DNA from 2 places in the Caballeronia sp. SL1002 genome. Region 1 is predicted to be linked to the other one. Evidence: riboswitches for the same ligand, from Rfam matches in the RefSeq annotation. Region 1 holds a riboswitch; the other holds the start of a gene.

What was found. A riboswitch is a leader RNA that binds a small molecule or an ion and turns the genes downstream of it on or off. The one in region 1 is predicted to bind cobalamin.
Region 2: another riboswitch for cobalamin. It lies ahead of AC3D25_RS04810 (TonB-dependent receptor domain-containing protein); the one in region 1 lies ahead of cobW (cobalamin biosynthesis protein CobW).

Annotation. Positions count from the first base shown of each region.
Region 1 covers NZ_JBYMUW010000005.1:312,709-319,053, forward strand. The annotation lists gene AC3D25_RS25920 (DUF1289 domain-containing protein) at 1-80, opposite strand, end outside; gene AC3D25_RS25925 (cobyrinic acid a,c-diamide synthase CobB) at 77-1,375, opposite strand; gene cobO (cob(I)yrinic acid a,c-diamide adenosyltransferase) at 1,380-1,982, opposite strand; gene AC3D25_RS25935 (cobalamin biosynthesis protein) at 1,979-2,422, opposite strand; cobalamin riboswitch at 2,561-2,809, opposite strand; cobalamin riboswitch at 2,878-3,157, shown strand; gene cobW (cobalamin biosynthesis protein CobW) at 3,283-4,362, shown strand; gene cobN (cobaltochelatase subunit CobN) at 4,366-6,345, shown strand, end outside.
Region 2 covers NZ_JBYMUW010000002.1:416,997-423,341, forward strand. The annotation lists gene AC3D25_RS04790 (EVE domain-containing protein) at 344-802, opposite strand; RNA gene ssrS (6S RNA) at 976-1,157, opposite strand; gene AC3D25_RS04800 (cell division protein ZapA) at 1,309-1,623, opposite strand; gene AC3D25_RS04805 (ATPase) at 1,620-2,021, opposite strand; cobalamin riboswitch at 2,249-2,590, shown strand; gene AC3D25_RS04810 (TonB-dependent receptor domain-containing protein) at 2,668-4,518, shown strand; gene AC3D25_RS04815 (FecCD family ABC transporter permease) at 4,537-5,565, shown strand; gene AC3D25_RS04820 (ABC transporter ATP-binding protein) at 5,562-6,345, shown strand, end outside.

The sequences.
Region 1 (6,345 bases):
TGCTGTTCCTTCGCGCGCCAGATCGTGAATTCGAGTTCGAGCGGCGCAGCCGGCACGCCTTTCGATGCAATCGTGCTCATAGCGGCTCGCCTTTGAAAAGCGCGGCGGCAGCGGGGTAATTCGAAGGCCAGTACGTGTGCATGTAAGTCGCGGAAATCGAACCGTGCCGATAGAGCGCTTCACCCGCCGCGCCGGTCGTGGCGTGCGCGGCGGTGAGGTGCGGTGTCATCGGCGTGGTCATAAATGAGTAATGAAACGTGTGTCCGGTGCAAGCGCCGCGCGATGTATCGAGGCGTTGCATCGCGAGGCGCGAGAGTTTCTTTTGCATGACGGCGCGGCCGGGAAGAAGGGCGAGCATGGGCCACGCTTCGCCGTCGATATCCGTCAGCGATTCGAGCAGATACAGCATGCCGCCGCATTCTGCCACGACCGCGCCGCTACGCGCCACGTGCGCGGCTATCGATGCGTGCGTTCGCGTGGCCGCGCCGAGTGTCGCGGCGTGCAGTTCCGGATAACCACCCGGCAGGTAGAGCGCGTCGGCGTCGGCGGGAACGGGTTCGTTTGCGAGCGGCGAGAACGGCGTGACGCGCGCGCCCATCGCCACGAGCGCATCGATATTGGCCGGATAGACAAAGGAGAACGCGGCATCGCGCGCCATCGCGATATGCACACCGTCGAGCAGGCGCGGCGGCGTGGGCAATGCGCATTCATCGAAATGCACCGGCGGCGGCAGATCGCACAACGTGGTCGCGGCGAGCGCATCGGCGGCGCGGTCGAGCCGCGCGTCGAGATCGGCCACTTCGCTCGCCTGCGTGAGACCGAGATGACGGTCCGGCAACGCGAGGGCCTCCTCGCTCGATAGAAAGCCGCAATAGCGCAAGTCGGCCGGAATGGTTTCGGCGAGCATCTGCGCATGCCGCGCCGACGCCACGCGGTTCGCGAGCACGCCATGAAACGGCAGGCCCGCGCGGTAATTCGCAAGGCCGAACGCGATTGCGCCGAAGGTCTGCGCCATGCCGTGCGCGCCGATCACGGCAAGCACCGGCACGCCGAATGTCGAAGCCAGATCCGCGCTGCTCGGCGTGCCGTCGAAGAGGCCCATCACGCCTTCGATCAGGATGAGGTCAGCCTCGCGTGCCGCGTCCGCGAGCATCGCGCGGCATGCGGCCTCGCCGACCATCGAAAGATGCAGCGAATAAACGGGCGAACCGGATGCACGTTCTAGGATCATCGGATCGAGAAAATCCGGACCTGTTTTAAAAACGCGCACGCGCCGGCCGAGCCGCGCGTGATGCCGCGCGATGCCGGCCGTCACCGTGGTCTTGCCCTGATGCGAGGCCGGGGCGCTGATGAAGAGGGCGGGGCAGGCGGGCATCGGCTCAGAACTCGACGCCGCGCTGCGCCTTCACGCCCTGCTCGCGATACGGATGCTTGACGAGCCGCATCTCGGTCACGAGATCGGCCGCTTCGATCAACCCATCCGGCGCATGACGACCCGTCACGACGACGTGCAGTCCAACCGGACGCGCGTTGAACACAGCGAGCACTTCATCGAGCGGCAGGTATTCGTATTTCAGCACGGCGCACAGTTCGTCGAGCACGACCATTTGATATTCGCCGCTTTCGATCATCCGGCGCGCCGCGTCCCAGCCCTTGCGCGCGGTCGCGATATCGGCGTCGCGATCCTGCGTGTTCCAGGTGTAGCCATCGCCCATCGTGATGAAATCGCAATTCGCGACCGCGCTCAGGAAATCGCGCTCGGACGTATGCAGCGCGCCCTTGATGAACTGCACGACGCCGAGCTTCATGCCGTGGCCGAGCACGCGCACGGCCATGCCGAACGCGGCGGTCGTCTTGCCCTTGCCGGTGCCGGTATTCACGATCAGCAAACCTTTCTCGCGATCGGCTGCGGCCTGCTTTTTCTCGTGGCCTTCCTTGCGACGCTGCGTCATGCGCAGATGGGATTCGGGATCGGTTTTCATGCACTTTTCTCGACAGAGGAAGACAGGTTTCGATCGGCGGCGACTGCAACGGTGACGTCGCCGATAATGGTTTTTTCGACGACGACGCGCCCTTCGCGCGACGCTAGCAGCGCGCACGGTTCGCACACGCCGCCGACGCCCGCGAGCGCGCGCACGCGCGCCGAATCCGTCGCGGCGGCCGCGTCGATTTGGGCAGCCGGAAACGACACGAGCGGCAAGCCGTGACGCGCGCAAAAATCGACGAGTCCGGGTTCGCGGGCTTTACGGTCGAGCGTCGCGACTGCGCGAACCTGCGCCAGCGCCGTGCCGTTCAAGACGGCCATGATGGCCGTATCGATTGCATCTGCGGACACACCGCGCCTGCATCCGATGCCGAGAACGAGCGGGACATCCCCGAATGATTCGCTCACGACGAAATGACCCCATGAAACAAGGCACATTCGCGGGCTGGCGAGCGTCGGGCGTGACGACGGATAGATGAATTCATGCGATACGAACGACTCGAAATTCGGCGCAGCCAATCCGTCCCTCGCGGAAAAGCGGCGATCGGCGAAACTCGCGGTAAGAAAAACGCGAGCGTTCGTCACACGCGCTGGCCGGTATCCGGGCTGGCGACCGCATTTTCGTTCGCCTTCCCGCGCGTTCGAAACGAGCAGTGGCGTTGAAGGAAATGTGCGGTTTTAGCGGGAAAACCGCAGGTCGCTGACCGTTGCGGGGACAGCACAGGCTGGCGATACGCGGTTAAGACCACCACGGCCGCTTCCTGTTTCCCGTTTAACTGCGCATGCTGAAACGCATGCGCGAGCACCAGACGCGCGGCAACGATATCACAGGCAAGAGTCGCGGCGAAGAGGCGGGAGCCGCGCGATTCTTGACGCTCCGGGGCGAGCGGCCTAGACTTGCTTGCAGTTTTGGTGCTCGCGCGTGGCGTCCGCTGCGCGCAGTTAAACGGGAAGCAGGACGCGCTCGCGGAAGTCCGACGAAACGCCAACCTGCGCTGCCCCCGCAACGGTAAGCGAAGGCCGCATCGTCACGATGCGGCAAAGCCGCCTTCAGTGTGTCGTCCGCGTTTCCGCGGGCCATGCATGTCTCCACTGCGCGATGTCGAACCTCGCGTGGGAAGGTGAAGCGGCGTTTTCGTCAGCCCGGATACCGGCCAGACAGACACGGATCGCCGTCGCGGGGAAGCGGCGCGATCCACGATTTCATCGAGCTGGGTTTGTCGTGCCTCATACCTGCATCCTGCAACCGTCGGGCGGCGGCACGCACATAAGACCCGCGAAACCCCACGGAGCAACGGATGCAAACGCGCAAAATCCCGGTCACGGTCGTCACCGGATTCCTCGGCAGCGGCAAAACCACGCTGATGCGGCACATTCTTTCGAACGCGAATGGTCTGCGCATTGCAGTGATCGTCAATGAGTTCGGCGAACTCGGGATCGACGGGGAAATCCTGAAGGGCTGCAATATCGGCTGCGAGGACGAAGCATCGACGGATCAGCCGAATCTCTATGAACTCGCTAACGGTTGCCTCTGCTGCACCGTGCAGGAAGAGTTCTATCCGGTGATGGAGCAACTTGTCGAGCGGCGCGGCCAGATCGATCATGTGCTGATCGAGACTTCGGGCCTCGCGTTGCCGAAGCCGCTCGTTCAGGCGTTCAACTGGCCGTCCATCAAGAACGCATTCACGGTGGACGCCGTCGTCACGGTGGTGGACGGCCCGGCCGCCGCGAGCGGTCAGTTCGCCGCGAACCCGCAAGCCGTGGACGCGCAACGTCGCGCCGATCCGAACCTCGACCACGAATCGCCGCTGCACGAATTGTTCGAAGACCAACTCGCGTCGGCGGATCTGGTGATTCTGAACAAGACCGATCTCATCGACGAAACCGCACAACGTGCCGTCGAAACGCTGATTCGCGGCGAGATTCCGGCGGAGGTGAAGATCGTGCGCGCCGAGCGCGGGCAGCTCGATCTGCATACGCTGCTCGGTCTCGACGCGGCATCCGAAGACACGATCCATCTGCGGCCGGATCACCACGGCTCGCTCGACGACCAAGGCCACGCGGATCATCATCACGACGACTTCGATTCGATCGTGGTCGAAGCTCGGGTCGAGTCGCGCGATGCGTTGATCGCTGCGCTGCAAACGCTCGTCGAGAATCACACGATTTATCGTGTGAAGGGTTTTGCCGCGCTGCCGGGCGCGCCGATGCGGCTCGTCGTGCAAGGCGTGGGACGCCGTTTCGATAGCTACTTCGATCGTCGGTGGGAAGCGGGCGAGGCGCAGAGCCGCTTTGTGCTGATCGGCGAAGACCTCGACCGCGCGAGTCTGCAACGTGCGTTCGATGCCGCGCTGCAAGCGACGCCCGCACAGGCCTGATTCATGCACCTTCTCCGCACGACGCCGGGTGGTTTCGTCGACGATGCCGCGGGCGTCATGCGCATCGAGCAGACGCCTGCGCCGATCGTCATCCTCAGTTCCGCCGATACGACGCTGTCGCTGCTCGCCAGCGTTTTCCCACGGCTGGATGCGGGTTTTCCTGAGGTGCGGCTCGCGAACCAGTCGTTCTTGCGGCAGCCGGCGTCGGTCGATTTCTATCTCGACGACGTGCTGCGTCACGCGCGCGTCGTGGTGGTCGATCATCTTGGCGGCGAAGCATACTGGCCGTATGGCATCGAGCGGATCGTCGCGCTCGCGAAGGCGCGCAAGCAAACGCTCGTGATGTTCTCCGGCGACTTGCAGGAAGACCCGAACCTGCTCGCAAAAAGCACCGCCGATCCCGCGCTGTGCCACGAACTCTGGCGCTATCTGCGCGAAGGCGGCGCGCAGAACGCGGAAGAATTTCTGCGCTGCATCGGCCACCGGATATTCGGTTACGGCCGCGAAGCTCGCGCGCCGGGCGCGTTGCCCGCTGTCGCGCTCTATCATCCGGCGCGCGATCTCGCGACCATCGCGGACTGGCGCGCGCGCTGGCGTCACGGCGCGCCCGTGGTGGCCGTCCTGTTCTATCGCGCGCATCTGCAATCGGGCAATACAGCGGTATTCGACGCGCTGATCGACGCGCTCGAAGCCGCTGGGATCAACCCGTTGCCGATCGCGATGTCGTCGCTGAAAGACGCGGTGAGCCGCGAGGTCGTGCAGCAGCTTTGCGAAGAGCTCGACGCGTCGCTCGTACTCAATACGACCGCGTTCGCCGCCGGGGTGATCGATGGACCCGAGCCGTTCGTGCTCGCGGGCGATGCGCCGGTGCTGCAAGTCATCCTGAGCGGCGGCAATCGCGACGACTGGCTGAAGGACAACCACGGACTCAATTCGCGCGACGTCGCGATGCATGTCGCGCTGCCCGAAGTGGACGGACGCATCATCACGCGCGCCATCAGTTTCAAGGGCCTCGCCTATCATTGCAAACACACGCAGGTGGACGTCGTGCGCTATCAGCCCGATATCGAACGCGTGCGCTTCGTCGCCGAGTTGTCCCTCCGATGGTGCCGCTTGCGCGCGCTCGACAACGGCGCAAAACGCATCGCGCTGATTCTCGCGAACTATCCGCTGAGCGAAGGGCGCATCGGCAATGGTGTCGGACTCGACACGCCTGCATCCGTCGTGAACATTCTCGCGATGCTTGGTATTGAAGGATATCGCGTGGGCGAGCCTCCCGCCGATGGCGATGCGCTGATGCGCGCGCTCACCTCGGGCGTGACCAACGATCCATCGGTGCGAGACTTGCGGCCCGCGCTGCAAAGTCTCGCACTCGACGACTACCTCGCGGCCTTCCATGCGCTGCCGCAAGGCGTGCAGCAGGCGCTGAACGCGCGCTGGGGACCGCCCGAAGCCGATCCAACTTTGCGGCGGGGCCGCTTCATGATCGCGGGCTGGCGCAGCGGCGAAGTATTCATCGGAATACAGCCGGCGCGCTCGCGTGAACGTGGCGACTATGCGAGCTATCACGATGCCGAACTGGTCCCGCCGCACGCGTATCTCGCGTTCTATTTCTGGCTGCGGCTGCGCTTCAATGCGGATGCCGTCGTGCATGTGGGCAAGCATGGCAATCTCGAATGGCTGCCGGGGAAAAGCGTCGCGCTGTCGGATGCGTGCTGGCCCGATCTGACGCTCGGGCCCATGCCGCATCTCTATCCGTTTATCGTCAACGATCCGGGCGAGGGCAGCCAGGCGAAGCGCCGCGCGCAGGCGGTCATCATCGACCATCTGATGCCGCCGCTCACGCGTGCCGAAAACTACGGGCCGCTGCAGGATCTTGAGCGGCAAGTGGACGAATACTACGAAGCGCTGATGGTCGATCCACGGCGCGCAACGCTTCTGCGCAAGACAATACTCGCCGGCATCGTCGAGCATCGTCTGCAT
Region 2 (6,345 bases), on a different contig from region 1:
AGGACAGGCCGGCAACCCGCGTGCGATCCTTTCACGTTCAATGGTGATCGGAAGCAGCGGTTACGTCGTAATGGGAGACGTGATTTCGCTGACTAGTTAGCGCGACGTGCCGAAGAAACGATTTAATCCCTCGCTATCGACGATAGTGCTGGCCCTAATAACACGTTGGAGGTCGGGGCTGCGATTCGCGCACGTGAACGCGCACCGATACTGCCTCGTTCACACCATTGACGTTTGCTTTCCAACTCAGCGGAAAAAACAGCCGCACGCGACGCCACTTCAAACGCCTCACACACCCGAAGTTCCCTTCATCGCGCTTACGCACACGCTGCATCCAAGCCCGTCACACAAGCCGCTTCGTAATAAATCGCCACTGCGCCTCGGTCACCGGCGTGATCGAAAGGCGATTGCCTTTGGCTAACACCTGCATGTCCGCGAGTTCGGCGTGCTCGCGCAACGTAGCGAGCGACACGAGCGGCGTCTTCTTCAAGAACTTCACATCGACGAGCAGCCAGCGCGGCGTTTCCTGCGTCGACTTCGGATCGAAGTAAGGACTCTTCTTATCGAATTGCGTGGCATCCGGATACGCGGAGGAGGACACCTCGGCGAGGCCCGCGATTCCCGGCTGCGGACAACTCGAGTGATAGAACAGAACGCCGTCGCCGGGTTGCATGATGTCGCGCATGAAGTTGCGCGCCTGATAGTTGCGCACGCCGGTCCATGGCAACGTTTTGCCGGGCGCGTTCGCGAGATGGTCGATGCTTGCTTCGTCCGGTTCGGACTTCATCAGCCAGTAGCGCATGAGCGGAGATGAATGAGAAGGCGCGTCAGGGAACGGTAGCGTTCAACGCAAGCGCGCTTCACGCGAAACGCGTGGAGCAACACAACGTGAAGCCAAACGCCGAGCCCCAAGAAAAAACGGCATCGGAAAAATTCCGACGCCGTGGCTTGAGCTGAAAATTCAGCTTGAAAAATAAGGTCCCCGCCTCAGCCGCTAGGCCGGCATCCTGAACCTGGGTTCAAGATTGGTCGCAGTTGGCAGCACTTCGGGTACATCAGACAGAGTGACGCGCGCGCCCGTGCTACAAATTTCCGCAACCGTGCACATAGGCATTGGTTCAAGGAATATATGACCTTGGCGAACCAGGCAGGGAGTACTAACTCTACACCAATCATCGGGGAGATGCAGCAACGTATTGGCTTTTTCTTCGTGCGTTTTTCGTGACGCCGCAACAGGTATTTTCCCGCGCGCTCGATCACTATTTTTTGCACGTTGCCCGCACGGGCTGCGCCGGTTGGCGCAAGCTTTTACTGCGCTTCGTATTGTGAAATGACAGCGCCGAGCTGCTCGTTCATGGAGTGCATGGTGCGTCGAATTTCTTCGGCGGGGAACGATTCGCCGTGACGAACGCTGTTCTGAAGCTTAAGCAATTCCGACGCCAGCGAGAGCGCCGCCATCACGGCGATGCGGTCGGTGCCGCGCACGTTGCTCGCATTGCGCACCTTCGACATTTCCGCGTCCACGCGCGCCACCGCTTCGCGCAGCGCGTCTTCCGTTTCCGGCGAACACGCGAGCCGGTATTGCTGCCCGAGAATCGCAACTTCGATCTGTTTGGTGGTCATGCTTTTTCTCCGTGGCTGTGCGCTTCATCGTTCGCGACGCCGTTCATGCCGGCCGCGTGCGCAAGACCGGTCGACGTATCGGACGTAGCGGACGCATCGGGTGGGAGAAGATCGAGTTGATTGTCCGGCTCCGGCGCGGCTTTCGCGCGCGGCAGCTTTTCCAGGATTGCGTTGAGGCGCACTTGCGCGTCGTCGATTTTCGCCGACAGCGTGTCGCGCTCCGCTTGCAGCGTGTCGCGTTCCTCGCGCACTTGAGCCAACTCGGTCTGTGCGTTCGCGAAGTCGGCGCGCAAGTGTTCGAGTTGTTCTTCGAGCGCGTGGCGCGCCTGATGATGGCGTTCGCTGATCTTGATCAGCCGGCCGATGTTCTGTGAAAGTGATTCGAGTTCGTTGAGCATGTGCTGCGTCCTCTAAAGACCTGGCATTTTAGCGCGGTTCAATCCAGCAGCCGATAAATGTCTCGTTTCGAGACGTAACAGCATGCGAACGTGCAGGCAAAGCATCGCTAACGACGCAACGGATGTTCGTCATTCATGTGCGGAAAGCCCTATTTTTCAGGCACGAAATGTGAAAGCGACCGACCGTCGAACGCGTGCCGCTTTCTTGACGCTTCGTGCCGCCGCTCCTAAACTCCCGGCACTTTGGTGCTCGCGCTCGCGGTCTACGCTCGCGCAGTCAAACGGGAAACAGGGAGCGAAGTCCGCCCGGACGAGCCAACCTGTGCTGCCCCCGCAACGGTAAGCGACCGCAACGCAAGTTGCAAGCCGGTCCAGGGCGTATCGAGTCGGTCCGCGTGTGTGCGATGAGTGCGCAAACAGCATGCAAGCAGCATGCAAACCTTTGCGCGCTTTTTTCATACCGAATAATGCTGACGACGATGCGCCAAAACGCCACTGCGCAAATTTCGCGTGGGAAGGCGGACCGGCATGTCGTGAGCCCGGATACCGGCCAAAGAGGAGAGCGCCGCGTGCAAAAACGCGGCGCTCGACGCATGCACTCGCGGGGCGCGGGTGGCACATGCTCCCAACCGGACCTTTTCGACCGATGCTTTCACCCTTTGCCCGCGCGGCGATGCTGCTATGCGGCAGCCTGCCGTGCGCTGCGTTCGCGCAGACCACCGACCACGATCCCACGCCCACGCTCGCACCCGTCGTCGTGACCGCGACGCGCACGCCTGAGCCACTCGCGAGTTCGCTCGCGCAGACCACGCTGTTCGACCCGCAGGATATCGCCGATACCAACGCGACCGACGTCGCCGGCCTGCTCGCGCTCGGCGCGGGCGTGCAGGTGTCGCGCAATGGCGGGCCGGGCGCGTCGTCGAGCATTTTCGTGCGCGGCGCTTCGTCGGCGCAATCGCTCGTGCTGATCGACGGCGTGCGCGTGGAGTCGGCGGGGCTGGGCGCGGCGCAGTTATCGCAACTGATGCTCGACGAGATCGACCATGTGGAAGTGGTGAACGGGAATGTGTCGGCGTTGTATGGATCGAGCGCGGTCGGCGGGGTTGTGCAGATATTTACCAAGACGGGCGAGGATCATCCGCCGCGCTTCAACTTCGAAACCGAGTACGGCAGTTATCACACGCAGCGCCAGCAACTCGGCGTGTCCGGCGCGCTTGACCAGGACGGCCGCACCACGTTCAGCGTCACCGCATCGCGTGGCAAGACGGACGGTTTTTCGTCCATTGATCCCGCCATTTCGCCGAACGCGAATCCCAACGCGAACGGCTATCTGAACGAGAGCGTGAGCGCGACGCTGCGCCATACGTTCACGGCGAACTGGGACGCGGGCGCGCGCTTTTTCCAGTCGAACGGCATCAATAGTTTCGACGATGCCTACGGCCTTCCGACCGACCTCAACGAGTCGCATAACCGCGTGCGTTCGGCGTCGGTGTTCGCGAACGGCAAGCTGACCGATCGCTGGACTGCGCACTTCACGATCGCGCAGGGTCAGGATCGCTCGAATATCGAGCAGAACGGCGTGTACACGAGCAAGTTCAACTCGGAGACGCGCCAGTACACCTGGCAAAACGATTTCCTGCTCACGCGCGATCACAAACTGCTGTTCGGCTACGAGCATCTCGACGAGACCCTCGACTCGAACGAATTCGACGCGCCCGCGCGCCACGTCAACTCGGTGTTCGCGGGCTATGTCGGGCGGATCGGCGGGAATCAGTTCCAGGCGAACGTGCGGCGTGACCAGTACTCCGATTTCGGCGGCGCGAACAGCTACTATCTCGGCTACGGCTACAACTTCGATGCGCACTGGAAGGTGAGCGCGAGCTATTCCGCTGCGTTCCGCGCGCCGAGTTTCGACGATCTGTACTATCCGTTCAGCGGCAATCCGTCCATTCAGCCGGAGCGCAGCCATTCGGTCGAGGCGGCGCTCCAGTACGCGGCGAGCGGGATCGGCGTGATCCGGGTGACGGCGTTCGAGACGCGCTATTCGAACCTGATCGATTACGTGGCCGACGGCGCGGGGTTTTACATCGCGCAGAACGTCGGGCGCGCGAAAGTGCAGGGCGTCGAAGCCTCGTGGGCGGGGCAACTCGCGCGCACGGACTTGCGCGCGTCGTTCACGTTCCAGAATCCGGTCGATGAAACGAACGGCCAGGATCTCACGCGCCGCGCCCGACGTTTCGCGACGCTCTCGGCGCACCGCTCGTTCGGCGGCTGGCGCGTGGGCGGCGAGTGGATCACGAGCGGCGCGCGCAGCGATTACGATTCGACGCTCGCCGGCTACGGCGTCGTGAATCTCTCGGCGCGCTACAGCATCACGAAGGCGTGGTACGTCGATGCGCGCATCGACAACCTGTTCAACAAGGACTATGAACTCGCGTATTCCTACAACACGCCACGACGCGGCGCGTATCTCACGCTCGGCTGGCAGCAGCAATGATCGCCGGGACGCGCTGACATGAGCGCCGCGCGCGGGATGATCCGCGGCATGTCGGCGAGCCGCGCCATGGCGATCTGGTCGACGCTGGCGGGCGCTGCGGTGCTCGTGTTCGTGGCGTCGCTCGCGTGCGGCAGCGTCGCCGTGCCGCCGTGGCGCGCGGTCGCGGCGTTGCTGCACGCGGGCGCGCCGTCCGGAATCGCCGATGAAATCGTGCTTGGACTGCGTCTGCCGCGCGCGCTCGGCGGCTTCGCGTCGGGCGCGCTGCTCGCGCTTGCCGGCGCGTTGCTGCAAGTCTTGCTGCGCAATCCGCTCGCTGAACCCTACGTGCTCGGTGTGTCGGGCGGCGCGGCGGCGTTCGCGCTCGCGGCCATGCTCGCTGCGCTGCCGTGGTGGAGCGTCGAGGCCGCCGCATTCGCGGGCGCGTTCTTGTCCATCGTGCTCGTGCTCGGTCTTGCGCGCCGCGAGTTGTGGCGCGGCGATCCGCAGGATGCATCGCCGCGATTGTTGCTCACGGGCGCGGTGATCGCGGCGGGCTGGGGCGCGCTCATCACGCTGATGCTCGCCGTCGCGCCCGAGAACCGGCTGCGCGGCATGGTGTTCTGGCTGACCGGCGACCTGAACGGCGTCGCGACACCGTGGACGGCGGCGTTCGCGCTCGCCGCCGCGCTCGTCGCCGTCGTGCCCGTCGCGCCGCAACTCAACGTGCTGCTGCGGGGCGACGCCGCCGCGCAAGCGCTTGGCGTGCCGGTCGCGCGCTTGCGTCTGCGCGTGTATCTCGTGGCGTCGCTCGCGGCCGCGGCGGCCGTGACGACGGCGGGTACGATCGGCTTTGTCGGGCTGGTCGTGCCGCATGTGTTGCGGCTCGCCTGTGGCAACGATCAGCGCATGCTCCTGCCCGCGTGCGCGCTCGGCGGCGGCGTCGCGGTGATGGGCGCGGATTTGATCGCGCGCACGGTGATTGCGCCAGCGCAGTTGCCGGTGGGCGTGATCACCGCGCTGGTCGGCGTGCCGGTGTTCCTGTGGATGCTGCTGCGGCGCACGTCATGACGCTCTCCGTTCAAAACCTCCAGTTGCGCGCCGGAAGCCGGATGTTGATCGACGGCTTCAGCGGCCGGTTCGAACCCGGCGAAATGTGGTGCGTGGCCGGGCCGAACGGCGCGGGAAAGACCACGCTGATCGGCGCGCTGGCTGGACTCGCCGCGCCGGCGTCGGGGGCGATCCTGCTCGACGGACGGCCGCTCAACGCATGGCGCGCCGCCGATCTCGCCCGCCGCCGCGCGCTGATGCCGCAGACCGAGCACGACGCGTTCAGCGCGAGCGTGCTCGATATCGTGATGCTGAACCGCTTTCCTCACTTGAGCGGATGGGGCTGGGAAAGCGCGGCGGATCGCGCGGTCTCGCTCGCGGCGCTCGATACGCTCGGCCTTGCGCCATTCGCCTCGCGCGATGTCCGCACGTTGTCGGGCGGCGAGCGGCAACGCGTCGCACTCGCCGCGGCGCTCGCGCAGGACGCACCGCTGCTCTTTCTCGACGAACCGCTGTCGCATCTCGACCTGCATCATCAGATGGCGTGCCTCGACGCGCTCACACGCTGGCTGCAAGCCGAACCCGCCGCGCGCACGGTTGTGTTTTCCTGCCACGATCTCAATCTCGCGCGCCGTTTCGCGAGCCATGCGCTGCTGCTCGACGGCGCGGGCGAGGTGTCGGCGGGACGCGCGCGCGACGTGCTCAGCGCAGAACGCGCGAGCGCGGCCTTCGGCTATCCGCTGATCCTTATTCACGAGGGCGGCCACGAGGCGCTCGTGCCCGCCCTGCAACGTCCCAGTT